Regions from separate parts of the Fictibacillus marinisediminis genome, predicted to be linked through region 2. Evidence: riboswitches for the same ligand, from Rfam matches in the RefSeq annotation. Region 2 holds a riboswitch; each other region holds the start of a gene.

Region 1 (6,167 bases), 1.9 Mb from region 2:
TTCAGATAGCCGTTTGCAATAAAATCGTTCCGTTCCCTTAAGACAGGATCATGCTTCCAGTATTCAAAAATCTCATCTTGTTTTTGCTTGTTCACCAAGCTCGATAACACATACGAATAGGACTGGTTATGCACAACCTCCTGAAAGGATAAAACCGTCATTAGTGCCGACAGGCTGGAATCGGTCAAGTACGCCGCCACTCTTGAAGAGTAATCCGTCTGAATGCTGTCCAGAAACGCCAACAGTCCAATGATCTTATTAAAAGTATCCTTTTCCTCGCTTGATAGATTCGGATATTGTTTCACGTCGCCAGACATATTGATCTCAAAGGGAGTCCAAAAATTCGCGAGCATGTTTTTATAGAGCGGGTATGCCCAGCTGTACCGAACGTCATCCCAATTTAAGACATTGGAGCTCTGTCCGTTAATTAGACCGGTAGAAGCATTCGGTGCTTCTACATCATATAGTTTCCGTTCTGTCAGTGTTTTCGTTTTCATTAATAAAATAACTCCCTTATTAGCTGGAACAGCTTTCACAGTCTTCCAATTCTGCAATAGATGTAGACCTCGTATAATACGTTGTTTTGAGACCTGATTTCCATGCCGTCATGTGAAGATCGAGAAGTTCCTTCGCTTTAATCGTATTTTTGACATAAAAGTTAAACGAGATGGACTGGTCTACATGCTTCTGTCTGACGGCGTTCTGTCTAATGCTCCAATGCTGATCCAGCTCGTATGCCGATTTATAATACCAGCTTGTCTGAGGTGTAAGATCTGGAGCCGTCACCGGGATCCTAAAATCCTTCTTCTCCTCAGAGTACTCTTTTTTAAAAATAGGATCGACGGATGCTGTGGAGTTCGCAATTAAACTGGTCGTCGCATTCGGAGCAACCGCCATAAGCCATGCATTCCGCAGGCCTGTCTGATGAACCTGCTCTTTTAATATAGTCCACTCTTCAGACTCATACTTCCTGTCTTCAAAATAAACACCGGTTTCCCAGTCAGATCCTTTAAAGGCGGGATAGGCGCCTTTTTCCTTCGCCAGTTCATAGCTGGCCCGGATGCTTAAATAGCTGATTTTTTCATAAAGACGGTCATTATAAGCTACGGCTTCTTCAGATTCCCAGCGTATTCCTTCCACTGCCAGCAAGTGATGCAGCCCGAATGTACCCAATCCGATCGCCCTGTACTTCTTATTGGTAAGCACCGCTTGTTTCACTTCTATTCGCTCCTGATTCATATCAATGACATTATCCAGCATACGGATTTGGATTGGGATCAATCTCTCAAGCACATCATCCTTTACTGCTTTTGCAAGCGAAATAGAGCTTAAGTTGCAAGTCACATAATCTCCAGGTATCTTTGTGATCAAGATTTTACCGTCCTGTGTTACTTCCTCTTCGACCGTAGTCGCTGATCCGTTCTGGGCAATTTCCGTGCAAAGATTGCTGCAGTAAACCATTCCGGCATGCTTATTAGGATTAGCCCGATTAACCGTGTCCCGGTAAAACATATACGGCACTCCCGTTTCCAGCTGGCTTTTCATGATTCTTTTAAAAATTTCAATGGCTGGTACAACGTCATAGCCTCCTGAACCTTTTTCACCAAAAAGCCCTTGATCGGCTGCGGCCGCGCACTCATCATATTTATCGCGGAAACTCCCTTTGCCGGGTTCTTCATCAAAAAAATCATCCAATTCATAGCCCATTACTTTTTTTACCGTATAAGGATCAAACAGATACCAGTCTTCTCTCGACTCTGCCTTTTCCATAAATAAATCCGGAATGCAGAGACCCAAAAACAGGTCATGAACCCGCTGCCGTTCGTCACCATTATTCAGCTTGGCATCAAGAAAAGAAAAAAGATCCTTGCCGAACACATTGTAGTAGATGGCGATGGCTCCCTTTCTCTGTCCGAGCTGATCGACACTGACCGCTGTCTGGTTCAACAGCTTCGCCCATGGAATAATGCCCGATGAATTGCCCTTGAAGCCTCTTATCTCTGAACCAAGGCTTCTGATTTTGCCAAGGTAAACGGAGATCCCTCCTCCGCCTTTCGAAAGTGTTGCTGCATCTGTTGTAGAATCATAGATTCCTCGAAGGCTGTCATCCATCGTATCGATGAAGCAGCTTGACAGCTGGCCATAGCTTTTACCCGCATTGGCAAGTGTAGGAGTTGCCACGGTCATATACAGGTTCGACATTGCCCAGTACGCTTCTTTAATCAGATCCATGCGGCGGCCTGAAGGTTCGTCGGACATCAAGGACATCGCGATGATCATAAATCGTTCCTGAGGCAATTCAAACACTTTGCCATCATGCGATTTGGCAAGATAACGGTCAGCCAATGTACGAAGTCCTATATATGTAAAAAGCTCATCCCTTTGAGGGACAATCACCGCTTCAAGCTCATCTATTTCTTCTGGTGAATAGCTGCTTAACAAGTTATTATCATAGATTCCTTTGTCTGTCAGTGTACGAATTAATCCATAGAATTGGCCATAGCCATGAACTCCCTGGCCCCCCCTGTTTTTTACTGCATCTGAGTAGATTTTTTTAAGATGCATTCTTCCTGCGACGAAGGTCCAATCCGGCTCATGCATTGAAATTCTTTCAAGTGCATGCAAAATAGCCATATTCATCGCTTCTGTTTGAGAACTGCCATTATCAGCATAATAGCCTATCTGTTCTGTATACTCTTCCTTTTTATCAAGCTGGGGAAAGCCCAATAGAATTTCATCCAGCCAATTCATAACAAGATGATCTGTTCCGCCTGCTATAACCAAAGTCAAATCTCCTCCTCTAAAAATCTGCAAAATAAAAAGGCCCATCCAGTGGATGAGCCTAAAAAAACGACACGAGTTGTAAGAATCAAAAATAGCAGTAAAGTGTGCCGTTTTTGCTTCTCAATCCCCGAAGAATCAAAATCGTGAAACAAAAAGGCAGGTCTACTGGCTAATGCTTCCTCCTACTCTGAGCCTTCCCATGTAAAAGCCACACGATCGTGCGCGTTCCTTACACAGTGGATTCTCATTTCGTCCACATGACAGTTGCGGGGACAGCTCCGGATTGATTTACCGGATTCCCTATTAAGTCTTATAAGACACCTTTTGTTTCAAAAATACTATATTTAGTTTGATACATTTACTTTCACACTAAATATAGTATTTGTCAACACCTAGTTTTCATTTATTTTGTTATTCCATATTGTATTTGCGCAGTACTTAATGATGTCCCGGCGGCGGATAATCCCAATAAAATGCCCGTCGTCGTCAGTCACCGGAATAAAGTTCTGGTCAGTTGCCAACGTAATTAAATCTTCCATATTTGAATTGATTGATACTGAGATGTTGTTCACACGCTGTGGAACATCCTTCAGTTTTGTTTTCACTACATCATAGAAGCCAAGGTCGAACGCTTCTTTCAATTTCCAAAGCAGATCCCCTTCTGTGAGCGTACCGACATACTGCCCTTCCTCTGAAACAAGGGGAACAGATGTATATTTGTGATAAGAAAGCTTCTCCAATGCCTGCCTGATGGTCGATTCAGGATTCAAATATTTAACCTCTTCTTTAGGCAATAGATAAAAAGCTATGTTCATGCTGTGATCTCCTTTAATCATAAATTGCAGCCGTTCTTTTCTACTATAACAAAAAATAAAATAGATGAGCAGTATTAAGCCATCACACAAAAAAAGCCCTAAGAAGGACACATACGTTCTATTGTTTATTCCCTCACTGTGTTTTATTTAAACTTTTTTGCCAGGATCCATCCCATCCTTTTGCTGAAAAAGCCAGCTTTTATATTCTTCTTCCAATTCAGTCAATGGCCATGTGGAAAGCTCTGCTTCTACTTCTTTGTTTATTCCGTTTTTCTTTAGCATCTGAATAAGGAAATTCTTCCTCTCTTCAACGGCTTTCCGCAGTAATCCGCCCATCATTTCCTCCCGTTAAAGCGTTTTCATAGTATAGTATACGTTGATCCAATTAAATAGTTTCAGCAATCATGGCTCTTTACTGAAATTTATTGGATAGAGTATACATTTATGACCACTAAACGGAAGAACTGACTTTTTTTCTTCTTTATAAATCTTTATTGATTTCCCGAATGACATGAGAGAGCTCGGGGAGAATCAGCTTTTTCATGGCTAAAGCTGCCGCTCCTGTTGATCCGGGCATTGCAAAAACCGCTGTGGAGCCAACAACTCCTGCCGCTGCTCTGCTCAGAATGGCTGCAGATCCAATATCCTCGATATAACTTAACATCCTGAAAAGCTCGCCAAAACCTGTAATTTCCTTTGTAAACAATGGTTTTAGCGTTTCAATGGTAACATCCCTGACAGCAATGCCAGTTCCGCCATTAATTAAAATAGCCTGGATATCACTTGCTTCACACCCTGCCAAGACAGAAGATTCGATTTCCCTTCGCTCATCTTTTACAATTACATAGTCTCCCACTGTATGGCCGTTCAGCGTTAACTGCTCTTTTATAAGAGTGCCGGTGCGATCGGTTTCTTCTGATCTCGTATCACTCACAGTAATAATCTTGCAGCAGACAGAAGAAGGAGCCTGTCTTTTATGATCTTCTACACTCATTTGCTTCCCCTTTCCAAAAGGTTGTAATGGATGTATTATCCTTTATTCATGGACAGAAGTCTATTCTTTTGCATGCTCAAAAATAAATCGGAACAAATACGCTTTGCAAAACGTAATGTTTCCGTTATAATAAGATGAATTATTTTTGATGCGTTTGGAAGGAGCACTCATATGAAAAGACACTATGCCGCCTTGACGTTTATGATCATAGGATCACTGATACTATCCGGCTGCGCGAATGGCACTAAACATAAATTAAACAGCCCTCATAAGCTTACCATAACTACAACACTTTATCCCCTGGAATACTTTACGAAAAGGATTGGCGGTAAGCATGTTTCTGTATCAAATGTAATCCCTCCAGGCACCGATGCTCATTCTTTTGAACCGTCTACGAAAGACATGATCAAAATTTCAGACAGTGATGCATTCATCTATAACGGTACAGGAATCGAAGGATTTGCTGATAAAGTAAATGAAACGGTAAAAAACGAAGGGGTTGAATCCATAAAAGCAGCCAAGGGCCTCACGCTGGAAAAAGTGGAGCATCGTGATGAGGACCCTGACGAACATGGAGATAAAGACCCCCACATTTGGCTTGATCCGGTTTTTTCAATCCAAATGGCCAAGAACATCGAACAGGCGTTAATTAAGCTGAACCCAAAAGCCAAAGCTGACTTCACAAAGAATTACCTATCACTTAAAAAGGATCTTGAAAAGCTTGATACCTCGTTCAATCAAACGATCAAGAATAGCCCGCATAAGGAGATTATTGTTTCTCATGCTGCCTATGGATACTGGGAACATCGGTACGGCCTGAAACAGATTCCGGTTTCCGGACTGTCAACTTCTCAGGAACCGTCACAAAGACAGCTGCAAGACCTGATCAAACACGTTAAAGCAAAACATATTCACTATGTTCTTCTTGAAAACAGTGCCAGCGATAAACTGGCTAGAGTTGTAGAACATGAAACAGGAACAAAAACACTGAAATTAAGAAACTTAGAAACCCTTATTCCTAAGGATGCTGAGGCGAACGAAGATTATTTATCACTTATGCAAAAAAACGTTCAAGTCTTGAAACAGTCCTTAAAATAAGAAAGCAGGACCATGAATGGATGAATCATGGTCCTGCTTTCATGTGTTAATTATGATTTTCTTCGTTTAATAAACAGCACGGCTCCGATAATCACGATCAGCAGCACTACGATAAACAGCGGGGCTGCTGCATTGTTTGACTTCGATTCCGCCTTTTCAGCTTTTTTCTGCTGTTCTTCTTTTTGGGTCTTTTCACCTTTTTCTTTTTCTTTTTTAGGTGCTTCCTTTACAGCTTTCTCTTCTTTCGGCTTCTGAACAGCAAAGGAATAATCTTTTTGGATAATATGGCCATCAGCACCGATAATTTTGTAATTTACTTTATATTTCCCGTTTTCAAGCGGTGAGGGCGCCGTGCCTGTCATGATGTTATTCTTTACGGCCACTTTTACATCTAAGGGTTTTCCATCCTTAGTGACTTTCATCGTGCTTAAATTTTCAATCTTTGATTCAAAAGTTAACGTGATCTTGCTTAAGTT
Region 2 (6,167 bases):
GATAGGAAAGATCAAGATGGTTTGTCGGTTCATCGAGCAGCAGAATCTCCGGTTCCTGCGCAAGCGCCTTAGCTAAAAGAACCCGCTGCCGTTCCCCGCCGCTTAGGGATTGAATGCTTTTCTCCGCAAAATGCTGGACGCCTGTAAACTCCATGGATCGCTGGACCATCTCTTCATCCTTCTGCGTTGATTGTTTCAGCAATCCTTTGTAAAAGGGATACCGGCCGAGCGCCACCACTTCGTGGACGGTAAAATCAAACGAGCTTTCCGCATGCTGAGGAAGAACGGCAATAATTTTTGCCAATTCTTTTGCAGAGTAGCTGCTGATTGGCTTTCCTTTTATAAGAACCTCACCGGATTGCGGGGAAAGCATTCCGTTCATCATTTTCATGAGAGTGGTCTTCCCGCTCCCATTTGGTCCGATGATGCCGGTTATTTTTCCTCTTTCAATGGAAAAAGAAAGATCTTTTACGACGGGCTTTCCGTCATATCCTCCAGTAAGCTGCTGGATCTGGATCATGTGGTCACCTTCTTTCGACGATAGCGAATAAAGATTAAGGCAAAGATCGGACTTCCGATAATCGCTGTCAAGACACCGATAGGCAGCTCCGTCGGCGCGATGATCGTTCGGGCGATGAGATCAACCAGAACGAGAAACACCCCGCCCAGAAGCGTGGACAGCGGCAGCAGATGGCGATGATCTACTCCCCATATCATGCGGGCCATGTGAGGGATGACAAGGCCGACAAACCCGATGGTGCCTGACACCGCTACTGCAGATCCCGTCAGAAGCGAGGCCCCGAACAGTACGAGTGACGTATGTTTTTTCACGTCAACACCAATGGTTTTTGCATCCTGCTGGCCAAAGGAAAGCGCATTTAATTCACGAGCACTTGCCAGAAGAATCAAAAGCCCTGCGGCCAAAAACGGAGCGATGAGCTGAACATACGGCCATCCTCTCATGGATACGCTGCCGAGCAGCCAGCCGATAATCTGTCTTAATTCATCACCAGTCAGAGCGATTAAAAGAGACGTTACAGCACCTATAAACGAGCTGCTTAAAATCCCTGCCAAAATAATCGTCTCAACAGACAGGCTGCGCTGCACAAGGCGAGCAAAATAGATAACCCCAACAAGGGTAAGAAAGCCGGTAATGATGCTAACCACCGGAAGTGTAAAACTCCCCAGTATAGGCAGCTGAATGCCAAAGAACAGCACAGCCACAGCGCCCAAAGCAGAACCGGATGAAACACCCAGCGTATAAGGATCGGCCAGAGGATTTTTCAGCAGCCCCTGAAATGCCGTTCCCGCCAGCGCCAAAGAGCAGCCGACAAGCATAGCGAGCACGACTCGTGGAAAGCGGATTTCCATGACGATATTAACGATCGAAGAATCAATGGATGCTGGTACGGGATAGTGGAAAAGCTTCGCTCCTAAAATCTGCACTACATGAAAAAGGGGGATAGGTATAGAACCTACCGATATCCCCAAGGCAACAGCTAAGCCCAACAGCAGAAGCACTGCTGTATATGAAATGATAATTTTACTTTTTGTATACTTCCGGATAGATGGCTTTTGCAAGCTCCTCCACTCCTTCAATCAATCGCGGTCCCGGACGTGTCACCTTATCAGAGTGCACATCATAAATTTCTTTGTTTTTTACCGCAGGAACGTCCTTCCAGGCTTTACGGGCCATAATCTGTTCCACCGGCTTTTTGGAGTAATAGCCGTACGTTGTGACGATCGCGTCCGGTTTGTATTTGACAGGCTGCTCTTCAGATACCTTTGCCCATCCCTTCAATTCCCCAGCGGCATTTTTGGCATGAATGGCGTTCAGCATCTCATCAATGAATGTACCCTTGCCGGCAGTAAAAATCTCCGGAGCTGGAGCAACCTCAACCCAAACTTTTTTTTCTTTCTTTACGTGTTTTGCTTTTTCCTTGATCGCTGACAGATCATCCTTCATGGATTTTACAATCTTGTCACCTTGTTTTTGAGTGCCCGTCGCTTTAGCGATCATGTCGATGGACTTGTATGTATCCGTAAAGTTCTGCGCATCATTGATCACAATTACTTTGATCCCGGCATTCTTAAGCTGATCAATTCCCTGCTTGGAAGTATGCGCACTGGAGGCATGAGCAAGAACGAGATCAGGCTTCAAGCCAACAATCTTTTCCACGTTAAAATCCAATCCGCCGATTTTAGTCTTTTTCACAGCTGCTTCTGGATAGTTGTCAAAGTCAGAAACGCCGACAATTTCCTTATCCAAGCCAAGTGCAAATGCGACCTCTGTATTACTCGGTATGAGCGAGACGACCTTTTTTGGTTTCTTATCAATTTTTACGTTCTCACCCGCCGCATCTTTAATCGTTACGGGGAATTCACTCTTTGCCTGATTGGCACCGGTTTCCTTTTTGTCAGTTGACTGATTTCCAGCCGAACAACCGGCAATGATGGCGATCACGAGCATCAGCATCATCGCAATTTGTGTAAACTTCTTCAATTCCTTCACGCTCCTGTATGTATCATTTAGCTGGGATTGTGCAAAACAAAAAAAAGCCCTCCCTTCGGAGAGCGAATCAACAGTTAATCAATAAATGATTACAATTGCTTCACCTTTTCCTCGAAGGTTCGCACAGGCAATTAAGGCAGGTCTCCTGACTCTCGATCAACAATCTTCTTTTCCTTCCCATTCTTTGACAGAACAGTGGAAACATAAGAAGATTTCCCGATTACAGTGGCGGGACCGTGCTGGACTTGAACCAGCTTCCCTTTTAACGTTTTATTTGACACAAAACGGACCTTAACCGCATATTCAGCTATATCCATTATACCTCTTACCGGCAAAATGAAAAGTTTAATTTATGTTCAATGACGCCCGGGACTGCGGGCTGACTTCCAGCCAGTCGCTCTTGAGCAGGCCCATAACATGTATATCAAAATACTGATCTTCGTCAAAGTAGGCTTGCCTTCTGACGCCTTCCTTTTGAAACCCCAGGGACTTCAGGAGCTTCAGGCTTCTTGTGTTATATTCGTAGACCTCAGCATCAATCCTGTAGGTCTCATGCTGAAACAGGTGCTGAAAGATGCCTGCCAGTGCTTCCCCCATGTATCCTTTTCCTTGTTCGGCACCGAGTCCGAACCGAAGCCAGCCATAACGCTGCGAGCTTCCCATCCAGTTGAAACGGACGTATCCAACAGGCTGCGAGCTCCTCTTTTCGATAATCATCAAGTAAGATTCGTTCATCTGGCTTAAGCTTTTCTCAATATCCTGCCTTTGATTGCCTTCATTAATGATGGTCATAGAACCTGTAGACATTTTCCGAAAGAGAGGACCGCTTTTCCATTGTGCGATAACAGAGGCATCATTCACCGTAATTTCCCTGATCTTCAGTCTTTCAAATTCAAGCTCCATTTTCGGCATGCTCCAAACCTCCCCGTTTGTACCGAGTATGAAATGATTTATTTTATCATAATATGCAGCTCCTGAAATTTAAAGATGATATCTCCTGTCTTTATAGGTTCCCGTGTGAGGGAGGTTTAGAGATTTGAGGATTTTCGCTGAAATAGAGGGAGAAGTCAATCCTAAAAATCCCCTGAGGTCTCGATTTGTAATTGTAGAGCTAACTAGAAGCTTATAGTCATCTAATGAATGGAGATGAGCGATCTTGGAGGAATGATCACACGAAGAGCAAATCCAGTTCGTATACAGCTTTTTCATACCTATAGAAGAACAAACTGAACAATAAACGCCCGTTAAGAGCTCATTGGGCTGTATTTGAAACTTTGATAGTATGTCAGGATTGAAGGGAATATGGTTTTTGTTGAATTGCTTTGCGGCTCTATTGACCTCTTTATTTGTCATAATTTGAGTTGTGTAACGGGTTTGTAAGCTGCTGATTACCGATGGAAGGTTGGCGCCATGGATGATATTGCGGGATAAATCAGGGGTAAGAGGATTTTTAATGAGGGTATAAGGACTGCTTACGACTATAAGGGACTCGATGGGAATGCGAGGTAGTTTTCTTACAGCTAACCAAGATGTTAGCTGGTTCTGCTGACGCTCTACCTGCAAAAGCGGATCAGGAAAAGCTTCTTCTTTTTCATTATTTACACGGATTAATTGTCGGTAGTTTGTATCAAAGGTAAGAATGCCGGATAAGTTTTTCACTTCTAAGATTAAAAAGAAGAACGAAGATAGGATGAGGTAATCCATTTGAAAGTAATAGGATCCCTCTAGAAGCCGCAGCCCATGAAAAATTGTATACTCCTTTTTGGGAAGTCGTTCAAGGTAATATGCGATTGCCTTTTCACCCTTGTATCCTGCCATTTGTCTGGCATAACTCTGTTCAATTTTTGTGCGTTTTTGGTGATTTATCGGAAGTCTTCGTAATAAAGCCTCTAATTTCCGAATATATATGGGCAGTTTTTGTTCATTCACAATTTAGGAATCACATCCTTCATATGTTTTCCAGTTTATTTCGCTAAAAAGCGCTATTTCTCCTCTTCTGCAGTCTCATCAAATTTGTGTTTTGTAAATACGATCCATTCTTGAGGATTTACATGCCAATCTCTCAAAAATACATGCCAATCTTCCTGAAATACATGCGGATCTCCCTAAAATACGCGCCAATCACGAAATCAGCAGAGTCCTCCTCACAAAAAAAACGCTTGAGACTGATCAGGTCTCAAGCGGTTTACGTAAAATAGCTTATTTTTGAAGGTTGTAGAATGCGCTCAATCCAGGGTAGCGGCTGATGCTTGCCAATTCGTCTTCGATACGAAGCAATTGGTTGTACTTCGCTACACGGTCAGTACGGGATGGAGCACCTGTTTTGATTTGTCCAGCGTTAGTCGCTACAGCGATGTCAGCGATTGTGCTGTCTTCACTTTCACCAGAACGGTGAGAGATTACTGCAGTATAGCCTGCGCGTTTAGCCATTTCGATCGCGTCGAATGTTTCAGTCAGCGTACCGATTTGGTTAACTTTGATAAGGATGGAGTTACCCACACCTTGCTCAATACCTTGAGCAAGTTTGTTTGTGTTCGTTACGAAAAGGTCGTCTCCTACAAGCTGAATTTTGTCGCCAAGACGGTCAGTCAATAGCTTGTGGCCTTCCCAGTCGTTTTCATCCAAGCCATCTTCAATGGAGATGATTGGGTATTTAGAAACAAGATCTTCGTAGAAAGCAACCATTTCTTCAGATGTTTTAACAACACCTTCACCAGAAAGATGGTATTTTCCATCTTCTTTGTTGAAGAGCTCGGAAGAGGCAACGTCCATTGCAAGACGAACTTCTTCACCTGGTTTATATCCAGCTTTTTCGATCGCTTCCATGATTGTTTGAAGCGCTTCTTCGTTAGAAGAAAGGTTTGGTGCGAATCCGCCTTCGTCACCTACAGCTGTGTTTAATCCTTTTTCTTTTAACACAGATTTAAGGCTGTGGAAGATTTCAGCTCCCATACGAAGTGCTTCAGAGAATGTTGGTGCGCCGACTGGCATAACCATGAATTCCTGAATGTCAACGTTGTTATCGGCATGCTCTCCGCCGTTTAGGATATTCATCATTGGAACTGGAAGAGTTTTTGCGTTGAATCCTCCAAGGTACATGTACAAAGGAAGACCAAGAAGATCAGCAGCAGCACGTGCTACAGCCATGGAAACACCAAGAATAGCGTTTGCTCCGAATTTCCCTTTGTTTTCTGTTCCGTCAAGATCGATCAACGTTTTGTCGATGCCGACTTGATCCAAAACATCATATCCGATCAATTCTGGAGCGATAAGTGTGTTTACGTTTTCAACAGCAGTTTGTACACCTTTTCCAAGGTAGCGGCCTTTGTCGCCGTCACGAAGCTCAACTGCTTCGTATTCACCAGTGGATGCACCGCTAGGCACGATCGCACGGCCGAATGCACCGGACTCTGTGTAAACTTCTACTTCTACTGTTGGATTCCCGCGGGAGTCCAATACTTCACGAGCATATACTTCAATAATTGCTGACATAAATTTTCTCTCCTTATCAAACAAGATTTTATGGTGAGGAACAAGACTGTTCTGCAGGGGCCCTCTGTCGATCAGCTTTTTCCTGATTTCAAAAACTAGCCTTTGATTAACGTTTCGCCTGTCATCTCTTTAGGCTGTTGGCCGCCGAGAAGGGTCAGGAACG
Region 3 (6,167 bases), 2.0 Mb from region 2:
TTGGATCATGGTAATGCCGGCAGATTCCAGTGCAAGCACTTCTTTTTGCAGGGCATTTGCTATTTGATAGCAGACATTCTCTCTTGAAATATCATCCCGGACAAAGGACCAGTTTAAGATGGTCACCGGCCCGGTCAGCATTCCTTTTACCGGTTTATCTGTCAGAGACTGTGCATACACACTTTCGTTTACGGTCATTGGTTCACTGAAATCGACATCACCGTAGATGACAGGCGGTTTAACGCAGCGAGATCCATAGGACTGAACCCATCCATTCTCTAAGAAAGCAAACCCGTTAAGTTTTTGTCCGAAAAATTCCACCATGTCTGTTCGTTCAAACTCACCATGAACAAGAACATCTAAGCCAATATCTTCCTGGATTTTAATCCACTTTTCAATTTGGTTTTTAACGAATTGATCATACTGTGCTTTCGTCCATTCCCCTCGCTTATGTTTCCCCCTGGCCTGCTTTACTTCCGCTGTCTGCGGAAAGCTTCCAATGGTTGTCGTAGGGAGGAGAGGGAGATTCCAAACTTCCTGCTGTTTTTGTTTTCTGTTCATGTATGGCTGATTTCGCTTGAGGTCTTTGCCTTGAGCTTTTTCAACCTCCCATAAAACCTCTGTCCGGTTTCTTGCCGGAGAGCTGTTCAGCAAGTAAAGAGCATCATCATACTTCTTTATTGCTTCTTGTTGCGAAGGTGAAGAAAGCAATCGCAGTTCTTCCAGTTTTTCGTCAGCAAAGGCAAGACTGTTGTATAGTTCTTGCGGAAGGGAATGCTCGTGTTTGGCTGAAACAGGAACATGAAGCAAGCTGCAGGAAGGCTGTATCCATATCCGTTCGGATGCAGCCAGTTCTTCAAGCTGGAGTATAAGCTCTTGCTTTTGGCTCAAATTGGCACGCCATATATTTCTGCCGTCAAGTATGCCTGCACCCAGCACTTTATCCTCTGGGAACCCATGCATACGCATCTCATCCAGTGTTTTTTCGCCATGGACAAAATCCAGTCCGATCCCCTGGACAGGAAACTGAATGATTTCTTTGTAATGCTCTGCGCTCTCAAAGTACGTCTGCAGCATAATATTAAGACCGGAACTGGCTTTATGAAACTGTTCATAGATTTTCTTGGATGCTGTTAGTTCTTCTTCGGATAGGGAAGTAACGAAAATGGGCTCGTCGATTTGAATCCATTGGGCGCCCGCCTGTTCCAGTTCCTGAAGAATTCGGCAGTATAACGGGACAAGCTGAGAAAGCAGTGTGTCTTCCTGTTCGGGAAGGTATCCTTTTGCGCATTTAATAAAAGTAACAGGCCCGACAATGACCGGTTTTCCTTCAATCCCAAGCTTCTCCTTTGCTTCCTTGTAAGCGGTAAGGGGCTTGTTTTCCACTAACCTCGGCGTACGGTCTTCCCATTCCGGCACGATGTAATGGTAGTTTGTGTTAAACCATTTGGTCATTTCACATGCGACCGCTTCTTGTTTCCCTCTCGCCATGCCAAAGTAAAGGGAGATGGGATTTTTCGCTGCTTCAAATCTTTTTGGCACTAGCCCGAACATCACTGCCATATCGAGCATGTGATCATAAAGTGTAAAATCATTGACTGGAATAATATCTATGCCCATGTCTTTTTGTTTTTGCAGATTTGCAAGCCTGATCTGTTCCATCTGCTGCAGAAAACTGGCTTCCGTCAGTTCTCTTTTCCAAAATGCTTCCAGTGCTCTTTTCCACTCCCGATTGCTGCCGATACGGGGGTATCCCAAGTTGCTCGTTTTCATGTGTCATCTCTCCATTCTTTTAGATACTAAATATGCTAATGACAAAAAAAGCATTCCCAACGCCAGTGACAGAACGTTAGAAATGCCTAAAAAAGGGTAGAGAAAACCCCATTGTATGCAAGAATCTAACACCTCCCTATCTCCCGTAGGTTAAAACAGTGTTGTTGAAACAAGGCAGGTCTCCTGACTCAAGGGTTCTATACCGAGCTGCATTCCTTCCCAGCCTGCCGGCCAGTGGTCATTATGAGCTCGTTTCCTTTTACAGTGGCGGGACCGTGCCGGATTTTCACCGGGCTTCCCTTTTCATCCTTTGCGTTTGGGCAATGGAACCTTGTCTCCACTATTATGTAATTTGATTTTGAAAATTTAGACAAGCCTATCATATCTAAAATAGGAAGTCAACGCATCAAAAGCAGAGAGAAGACGTGGAAATACTTTACTTCCAGCTATCTATATCGGTAATTGTTGTTTATAATAAAAGGTGGATAACTATGAAAATAACAAAGGCAGGATGATAAAATGATAGGGAGAAACAGATTTGGAATCCGCGCTAAAATTTTTGCCGGATATCTAGTGATTATTCTTTGTCTGATCGTTTCAATATTAGCAGTAAATAATCAGATTGCCTCTATGCAAAAAGAGCGGAATTTTATTATTAACCATGACATAGAAGTTCATTCGCTGACCAACGAGATTGAAAAGCAGGTTCTCGATATGGAAAACGGGCAGCGCGGCTTTATTATTACCGGGGATGAGAGCCATCTTAAATCCTTTAATCTGGCAGTGACCAGTTGGGAAAACGATTATAAAAAGCTCTATGGGCTGATTGCCGATAATCCAACACAGCAAAATAGGCTCGAGGAAATTAATAAATCCATTCACAATTGGCTTCAGACAACAGGAAATCCGTCCATTCAGCTGAAGAAGGAAAACAAGGAGGGAGAAGTTCTCTCTCTTATTAAAAAAGATGTAGGCAGTCAAAGTGTGGAACAGATCCGCAGCCAGTTTGACACGTTCAGAACCACTGAAAAAGGCTTGACGAAAGAACGGGCGGACAGGCTTGACGAGCAGAACAAATTCCTGAAAACAGGGCTCTTTTCTTTATTGGTTATTGTTGTGGCTGTTTCATCACTTATTGCGTCTTTTGTTTCAGGCTCGATCATTAATACCATTAAGGCTGTTGTAAGTTCCATTACGGCTATGTCATCTAACGGTGACGTTACCCAGCGCATACATGTAAAAACGAAAGATGAAATCAAAGACCTGGCTGAAGCGACCAATGAACTGCTTGATAAAGTCGAGCAGAGGGAATGGCTGCAGTCCAGCACGAATCAGGTAGTCGAAAGATATCAGGGAACATCTACGATTAAAGTGCTGGGAGAGAAATTTGTTACAGGTGTTGCCCACTTAACGCAGGCTTCCATGGGTGCTCTCTATATCCGGGAAGGAAGCGGAGAACAATCCCGATACGTAAAAAAAGGTTCGTTTTCAGAGCCGATCGGAGAAGCAGGGCGAGAGGCGTTTAAACAGGGGGAAGGCCTTATCGGGCAATGTGTGTCTGAGAAACGCATCCTTGTGGTGGACAGGCTGCCGGCAGATTATCAAGTCATTGGCACAGGGCTTGGAGAAGTTCGTCCTAAGAGCTTGCTGATCGCCCCTGTTCTGAATGAGCAGGAAGTGATCGCAGTTTTGGAACTTGCTTCACTTGACACATTTACAGAACAGCACATTGAGCTGATCGAAAACGCAACAAAAACTTTTGGCCTGACCATCGACAGTGTGATTGGCAGAATGGAAATTGTCCGCCTGCTGAAAGAATCTCAGGCGATGACAGAAGAACTTCAAGCACAATCCGAAGAGCTTCAGACACAATCCGAAGAACTGCAGATGCAATCTGAAGAACTGCGCATGATTAATGAGCAGCTTGAACAGCGTTCCATTGAAGCAGAAGGAAAATCGGCAGAACTTCAGAACGCAAAAGTACAGCTTGAAGAAAAAGCCAAGGAGCTGACATTAAGCTCCAGGTACAAGTCTGAATTTCTTGCCAATATGTCACATGAGCTGAGAACACCGCTTAACAGTATCCTGATCCTTTCTGAGATGCTTGCTGAGAATTCTTCGAATAGCCTTTCTTCTGAAGATGAGGAGTTTGCGAGGGTGATTCACTCCTCTGGACAAGACCTGCTTAACCTGATTAACGATATTCTGGATCTTTCAAAAGTCGAAGCTGGTAAACTTGAAATGCATTTCAGCGAGATGAACATGAGTGAGCTTCCTGGGCAGTTTGAGCGGAATTTCGGACACATCGCCGATCAAAAGAACCTTGAGTTTGAAATCATAAAAGAGAAAGATGTACCAGATATCTTCTATACGGATGAGAAGAGGTTCCAGCAAATTATTAAAAATCTTCTATCCAATGCCTTTAAGTTTACCGAAGAAGGCAAGGTTTCTCTGCATATCGAAAAAGAACCTGTTTTTGACCTTCAGAACGGTGCAGACCACTTGCTTAAAATTACGGTTAAAGATACGGGAATCGGAATATCCAAGAACAAACATGATTTAATTTTTGAAGCATTCCAGCAGGGAGATGGAGCAACTGTCCGTAAATATGGCGGTACAGGCCTGGGCCTATCCATATCTCTTGAATTTGTAAAACTGCTGGGGGGGCGGCTTGAGCTCGAAAGTGAAGAAGGGAAAGGAAGTACATTTACCTTGTATATTCCGAGCCTCCCTAACGGACTTGCTCCGGTTCAAGAGCTGAATGAAGCAGTGAGCGAGGTTGCTGCTGCCATTTCTCCTGAAGTTCAGGAAGAAAACAAAGTACTTGAGGAACTTAATAAGAACGATCGGCCGGCTGCAGAACAGGCTCCAGCTGATATCAGCTCCTTTAAAGGAAAAACAGTATTGATAGTTGATGATGATCACCGTAATATTTTTGCTTTAAAAACAGCACTGGAAAACGAAAAAATGAAGGTTATTACGGCTTCTAACGGAACAGAATGTCTGGAAATGCTGGAAAGGGAGCAGAACATTGATATGATCCTGATGGATATCATGATGCCGGTTATGGATGGATATGAAACCATGAGAAGGATCCGGGAGAACGAAGAAAACTCCGGTGTCCCTATTATCGCTCTGACTGCAAAAGCGATGAAGAATGACCGTGAGAAATGTTTGGAAGCCGGAGCATCGGATTATATCAGCAAGCCTTTGAGGATTGAACAGCTCTTTTCGGTCATGAGGGTATGGATTACAAACAAGTAAGGACGAACATAGATGATGAATGATCAAATTATTGCAAGTGAAGATGAAATTGAACTTGGATTCGTTGAAAACCTGGAGGCCGATCTCCTTTTAGAAGCGATCTATCGGCATTCCGGTTTTGATTTCAGAAAATATATGAGATCGTCTATTATCCGCCGGATCAAGAACCGAATGCGTATGGAACGAATACCAACGATAACGAGACTGCTCGAGAAAGTTATCCATGAAAAGGGTTTTCTCGAAAAATTGCTCAACGATTTTTCAATCAATGTGACTGAAATGTTCCGTGATCCCGAATTTTTCAAGGCCTTCCGGCAACGTGTGGTCCCTGAGTTAAGGAAACTTCCCGAGATTCGCATATGGCATGCGGGCTGTGCTACGGGTGAAGAAGTCTATTCGATGGCGATATTGCTTGAGGAAGAGGGCTTGGCTGATAAAACCACAATCTATGCTACAGATATGAATGAAAAAGTATTGGAGAAGGCAAAGCAGGGAACATTTTCTCTGCTAAAGATGCAAACCTATACAAAGAACTACATGCAGGCAGGTGGAAAAGAGGCATTTTCAGAGTATTATGCGGCCGATGAGCATTTTGCCTATTTCCATCCTTCCCTTTTACGCAATATTATTTTTGCTCAGCATAATCTCGTCACCGATTCTTCCTTTAATGAGTTTCATGTCATTATTTGCCGTAATGTATTGATTTATTTTACAAGTGAACTTCAAAATCAGGTGCAAGGATTGTTCTATGAGAGTCTATGTCCAAGTGGATTCCTTGGACTCGGCAACAAAGAATCACTTCGCTTTTCCGAAAAGACTCCATACTATACTGAGTTTGATGCAGCTGAAAAAATATATAGAAAACAAGATTAAAAAAGACGGGCGAATTGATCGCCCGTCTTTAGCTTTTTATTGAAATGTTAAATGACAGAAGGAACTTTACTGGCTGTTGCCTGAATCATTAGAATGCACATGTCGTCCTGCTGGTTCACCAGCTCTTCTTCAGGTATGACCATATGAATGGGGGACGTGATCGTTTGGTTCCATTTCTGGGTAGCGATAAACTGCAGTTTATCGAGTAAGAGATTCTCATCCTTGTTCGCTTCAATGACACCGTCGGTAAAAAGAAG

The links. A riboswitch is a leader RNA that binds a small molecule or an ion and turns the genes downstream of it on or off. The one in region 2 is predicted to bind cobalamin.
Region 1: it holds a riboswitch for cobalamin, as region 2 does, so the genes downstream of both, LCY76_RS08415 (ribonucleoside-diphosphate reductase subunit alpha) here and LCY76_RS18345 (ABC transporter substrate-binding protein) in region 2, are expected to answer to the same signal.
Region 3: it holds a riboswitch for cobalamin, as region 2 does, so the genes downstream of both, metE (5-methyltetrahydropteroyltriglutamate--homocysteine S-methyltransferase) here and LCY76_RS18345 (ABC transporter substrate-binding protein) in region 2, are expected to answer to the same signal.

The regions. Positions count from the first base shown of each region.
Region 1 covers NZ_JAIWJX010000002.1:1,535,313-1,541,479, reverse strand. Annotated here, with positions in the region: gene LCY76_RS08420 (ribonucleotide-diphosphate reductase subunit beta) at 1-497, opposite strand, end outside; gene LCY76_RS08415 (ribonucleoside-diphosphate reductase subunit alpha) at 517-2,751, opposite strand; cobalamin riboswitch at 2,923-3,124, opposite strand; gene LCY76_RS08410 (CBS domain-containing protein) at 3,177-3,599, opposite strand; gene LCY76_RS08405 (Fur-regulated basic protein FbpA) at 3,747-3,935, opposite strand; gene LCY76_RS08400 (MogA/MoaB family molybdenum cofactor biosynthesis protein) at 4,081-4,593, opposite strand; gene LCY76_RS08395 (metal ABC transporter solute-binding protein, Zn/Mn family) at 4,765-5,691, shown strand; gene LCY76_RS08390 (copper resistance CopC family protein) at 5,742-6,167, opposite strand, start outside.
Region 2 covers NZ_JAIWJX010000002.1:3,435,078-3,441,244, forward strand. Annotated here, with positions in the region: gene LCY76_RS18335 (heme ABC transporter ATP-binding protein) at 1-520, opposite strand, end outside; gene LCY76_RS18340 (FecCD family ABC transporter permease) at 517-1,581, opposite strand; gene LCY76_RS18345 (ABC transporter substrate-binding protein) at 1,544-2,503, opposite strand; cobalamin riboswitch at 2,631-2,821, opposite strand; gene LCY76_RS18350 (GNAT family N-acetyltransferase) at 2,858-3,424, opposite strand; gene LCY76_RS18355 (nuclease-related domain-containing protein) at 3,494-4,441, opposite strand; gene eno (phosphopyruvate hydratase) at 4,712-6,004, opposite strand; gene gpmI (2,3-bisphosphoglycerate-independent phosphoglycerate mutase) at 6,100-6,167, opposite strand, start outside.
Region 3 covers NZ_JAIWJX010000002.1:1,403,713-1,409,879, forward strand. Annotated here, with positions in the region: gene metE (5-methyltetrahydropteroyltriglutamate--homocysteine S-methyltransferase) at 1-1,773, opposite strand, end outside; cobalamin riboswitch at 1,930-2,122, opposite strand; gene LCY76_RS07700 (CHASE3 domain-containing protein) at 2,293-5,037, shown strand; gene LCY76_RS07705 (CheR family methyltransferase) at 5,053-5,910, shown strand; gene LCY76_RS07710 (SpoIIE family protein phosphatase) at 5,958-6,167, opposite strand, start outside.